2 regions of the Lysinibacillus sp. Bpr_S20 genome follow, and region 1 is predicted to be linked to the other one. Evidence: predicted binding sites of a transcription regulator. Region 1 holds the regulator's gene; the other holds the start of a gene.

Region 1 (2,412 bases):
CATTTCATCCCAAATTGACAATGTTGAGTTTAATCCAGCATGCTGCTCTAAGTACCCAATTTGTATACCTTTAGGGATAATAATATCGCCAGAGTCATAGGACAGTTGGCCAGCAATTATTTTAAGTAAAGTAGACTTACCAGCACCGTTACGACCTACTAATGCAACACGGTCACGATGTTGAACCTCTAATTTTACGCCACTTAAAATTTCATCTGCAAGGAAGGATTTATATAGTTGATTGACCTGTAAAACAATCATTCTTGACACCTCAATTCTTCCTTAGTGTAATAGATGTGCGATTGCCTTGCAATGTCGATGCTTTACTTATTCCAAGCTGTCATGTAAGATTGAAACGATTTCCCTTTAGTTAGTGGCGTAAAAGCGCCATTAACTAAAGGGAAATACTCCAGTGAATAGTATAAACTTAGAAATTAAGCATGTATCATAAGTAGATACATTATAAGGAGGAAAAAGTTTGAAACAAGAATTAAAAATTCCACAAGCCACTACGAAAAGACTTCCTCTTTACTATCGATTTATCCAAAACTTTGCACAAGAAGGCATGGAACGCATTTCGTCGAAGGAACTGAGTGAAGCAATGAAAATTGACTCTGCAACTATTCGCCGCGATTTTTCTTATTTTGGTGCTCTTGGGAAAAAGGGATACGGCTATGATGTGCAGCATCTCTTAAAATTTTTTAGTCAAACGCTCGATCAACATGAAGCGACAAAGGTAGCGTTAATCGGTGTAGGGAATCTAGGCAGTGCTTTACTAAAATATAATTTTCAAAAAAATCATAATACTCATATCGTTGTGGCATTTGACTCAAAGGCCCCAAAGGAAGGGAAGATGATTAGCAATATTCCTGTTTTTCATCCTGATTTATTGGAAGAAAAGTATGCAGAATATGGGGCGGAGCTTGCAATTTTAACAGTTTCACCACGCTCTGCACAGAAAATGGCTGATAGATTAGCGGTCATGAACGCAAAAGGAATTTTGAACTTTACGCCAGAGCGTATTACTGTACCAGATAAAATGCAACTTTTAACAATTGATTTGTCGGTAGAATTGCAGGCACTTATTTATTTAATTCGTAATCAGGAAGAGTGAATAATTACATAGTGCATTGAAAACTTAGTAAACAGTTTGAACTATTATATTTGTATATTTAAAAAATTAGTCTTAAAAATTTCACATATATTTAGTTAGCCAAATACTCATACTTGAGTTAAAATGTATCATATATAAGAGGAGGTGGCTGAAATGGGTATCGGTCCTATGAGCTTGGTCATTATCGGAATTGTAGCTATCTTAATTTTTGGTCCTAAAAAGTTACCAGAGTTAGGGAAAGCTATGGGGTCTACACTTCGTGAGTTTAAAAATGCTACCAAAGGGTTAGTAGAAGATGAAGATAATGATAAAGATAAAAAGAAAGTCATCGAACACGATGATAAGTAACTGAAGGATGTCTTTCTAATATGAATGCAAACGATCAAACTGTCATTGAGCATATAGAAGAATTAAGGAAACGACTTTACTTCGCAGTCGTTTTCTTTGTTATTGCGATTGTCGGGGCGTTTTTTTTAGCGGAGCCGCTTATTCATTTTTTACAAAGCAGTGAAACAGCACAAAGCTTCTCATTAAACGCTTTCAGAATCACAGATTCTATAAAAATTTATTTTCAAATGATTTTTTATATTGCTTTTTTGTTGACCTCTCCCATTATTTTATATCAGCTATGGGCATTTATTTCACCAGGACTATATGAAAAAGAACGTAAAGTCACATTAAGTTATATACCATTCACTTTTATATTATTTTTATCTGGAATTGTTTTTTCTTACTTTATTTTATTTCCATATGTATTAAACTTTATGATTGAGTTATCTGCTCGCCTCGGAGTGAAGTTAACAATTGGAATAAATGAATACTTTTCGTTTTTATTTCAAATAACTTTGCCTTTTGGATTTATATTCCAATTACCGATTATACTTTTATTTTTTGCTCGTCTTGGAATTTTAAATCCACAAATAATGGCAAAAAACAGAAAGTACGCCTATTTTGCACTTTTTGTAATCGCGGCTATGATAACACCGCCTGATTTAATGAGTCATTTAATCGTAACGGTGCCGATGTTTATGCTCTATGAGTTTAGTATTTGGGTTGCTAAGATAGGCTATCGTAAATATTTAAAATCAGAAGAGTTACGTTTAAAAGAAGAACGAGAAGCTGAGCAAAAACGCCAAGTTGAAGAGGCACTTGAACAGCAGAGACGTCAAATCGAAGAATTAAATCAACAATAGCAGAAGCTCGATGCTAATTAGTGGCATCGGGCTTTTTCGTCAGCTTACTTTAACTAAAAATCAGTGGGAAGAAAAACTCCCACTGATTTTTATTGCATTTTTTCT
Region 2 (2,412 bases), on a different contig from region 1:
TTATTTGTTTAGATGATTGGTTTTCATTTTACGCACGTCATCTTTCAATACAATATTCAATTGTAAAGCCCGCTGAAGTTATTGTAAGCTGTCAAAACATAGTTATTGTACATCACTGAAATAGTGAGCTACAGAACAAAGTTAAATGTTCTGTACATTCACCTTACAATATTCTGAAAAATTTGTCAATTGAAATTTACTTTCTATATTGTTTTTTGTTTAGCCTATATGTTACTTAATAATTGCCAACTATTCTAAGCAATACAGTATAATAAAGCTTGAAGGGACTGAACAAGGATTATGAACAATTTAATGGACAAAGTACGTGGAATTTACGAGCAATTTGATGCTAGTCATGATTTTCAACATATCGAACGTGTTTATCAAAATGCTTTAGCTATTTTACAGGCAGAGCCAGATGCCGATGCAGAGGTCGTGAAAATTGCTGTGCTGTTACATGATGTTAGTGATAAAAAGTATACCGATAGCAAGGAGCAAGAGAATAAGCTTATTGCGGAGCTGTCTTTAAGCGAGGAGAAGAAGCAACATATTCGAGATTGTATCGCGCAAGTATCGTTTAATGGTGGCAATGAGCTAGAGGCAACTTCTCTCGAAGCAAAAATAGTACGTGATGCGGATCGCTTAGATGCGATTGGAGCAATCGGCATAGCACGCACATTTGCTTATGGTGGGGCAAAGGGTCGAAAGCTTTACGATAAGGAAGAGAATGCACGTACAGACATGACAGAGGAGGAGTATCGCAATAAAAATACTTCCTCAGTAACCCATTTTTATGAGAAGCTATTATTGTTGAAGGATTTAATGATTACAGATAAGGGCAAGCAAATGGCTGAAGAACGCCATCAATTTATGGTACAGTTTTTAGAGCAATTACAAAATGAAATAGGTAAGTAAAAAAATCCGTTGTCTTTTCCAATAGACAACGGATTTTTATGTTGAAAAATTTGGAACTTGATGAAATGTGAATTTAATTTTTTTAAAACGTGCATGTTTTGTGATTCGCGCGTTAAGTGTATTTTTTCAAAAGATTTGCACATGCTAATTTTAATGAATAAAGTATCTTTTTACCAATAAAATTGACAAAAAAGGGAAAGTTTTTGAATCTAGGTCGTTTTTTTATTAGAAATGAGCTAAATCTCTTTTCATCCATAACATAAAGCATATATAATTACTTATGTTTTTTTGACAATGGGATCTTGAGATCTGAGTATAAATAGTAGATCGTGGGAGAAATCTCTTGTGAAAAACAACGGGGTAAACGTCGAAGGAGTATTTACATCATGAAAGAAGCAAAAAGCGGAGTCAATTGGATTCCTTTCTTCATTTCTCTAGCTGTTGGTGTGGCTATTTGGTTTTGTCCAATACCTTCAGGAGTAGATGAAAAAGCGTGGCATCTATTTGCTATTTTTGTGGCGACAATTATAGGATTTATAACGAAACCGTTGCCAATGGGAGCGGTATCCTTTATAGCTATGGCTATGATTGCCATAACGAATACATTAACCATTGAAGAAACATTAAGTGGTTTTGGTAATTCAACGATTTGGTTGATCGTAATTGCATTCTTTATTTCTCGTGGATTTATTAAAACGGGACTAGGGGAACGAATTGCCTATGTATTTGTTCGTCTTTTTGGGAAAAAAACGTTGAGTTTGTCTTACTCTTTACTTGCGAGTGATCTAATATTAGCGCCCGCTATTCCTAGTAATACAGCGCGTGCTGGTGGTGTTATATTCCCAATCATCCAGTCATTATCTCATACTTTCGGATCTAAACCAGAAGATGGGACAGAGCGTAAAATGGGGTCCTTTCTTTTAAAAGTGGGCTTTCAAGGGAATTTAATAACATCTGCTATGTTTATGACAGCCATGGCAGCGAACCCTTTAATTGTTAAGCTAGCAAGTGATTCAGCTGGGGTAACTATTACTTGGTTCGGTTGGGCATTGGCAATGATTGTCCCTGGACTAACAGCTTTAATCGTTGTTCCTTATGTAATTTATAAAATTTATCCGCCTGAAATCAAAGAAACACCAGAGGCGGCAGATATCGCGAAAAAGAAATTGGAAGAATTTGGGCCGCTTAAAAGTTCTGAAAAACGAATGATCGTAGTATTTGTTGTTGTGTTGTCTTTATGGATAGGTGGGGACTACTTAGGCATTAGTGCTACTACAGCAGCTCTTATAGGTCTTTCATTGCTGTTATTGTTAAATGTATTAACATGGGCAGATATCAAAAAGGAAGAAGGAGCATGGGATACGCTAGTCTGGTTCGCAACATTATTTATGATGGCATCTTTTATGAACAAACTAGGGTTAATTCCATGGTTTAGTAATGAAGTGGGTGGACTTGTATCTGGGTATAGCTGGATCTGGGCCGTTGTCATATTAGCAT

Evidence for each region. The regulator Rex, encoded in region 1, represses fermentation and respiration genes when NADH is low (regulators of the CRP and FNR family bind a similar motif). The targets are predictions, from matches to a motif close to TTGTGAAATATTTCACAA.
Region 2: MWJ95_RS01985 (anion permease) is a predicted target of Rex. The motif match lies at 1,030-1,047, and genes of this name have one in related genera.

Annotation. Positions count from the first base shown of each region.
Region 1 covers NZ_JALNLQ010000016.1:6,397-8,808, forward strand. The annotation lists gene MWJ95_RS22930 (ABC transporter ATP-binding protein) at 1-261, opposite strand, end outside; gene MWJ95_RS22935 (redox-sensing transcriptional repressor Rex) at 479-1,114, shown strand; gene MWJ95_RS22940 (twin-arginine translocase TatA/TatE family subunit) at 1,268-1,462, shown strand; gene tatC (twin-arginine translocase subunit TatC) at 1,483-2,307, shown strand; gene MWJ95_RS22950 (CPBP family intramembrane glutamic endopeptidase) at 2,397-2,412, opposite strand, start outside.
Region 2 covers NZ_JALNLQ010000001.1:401,358-403,769, forward strand. The annotation lists gene MWJ95_RS01980 (HD domain-containing protein) at 301-915, shown strand; gene MWJ95_RS01985 (anion permease) at 1,254-2,412, shown strand, end outside.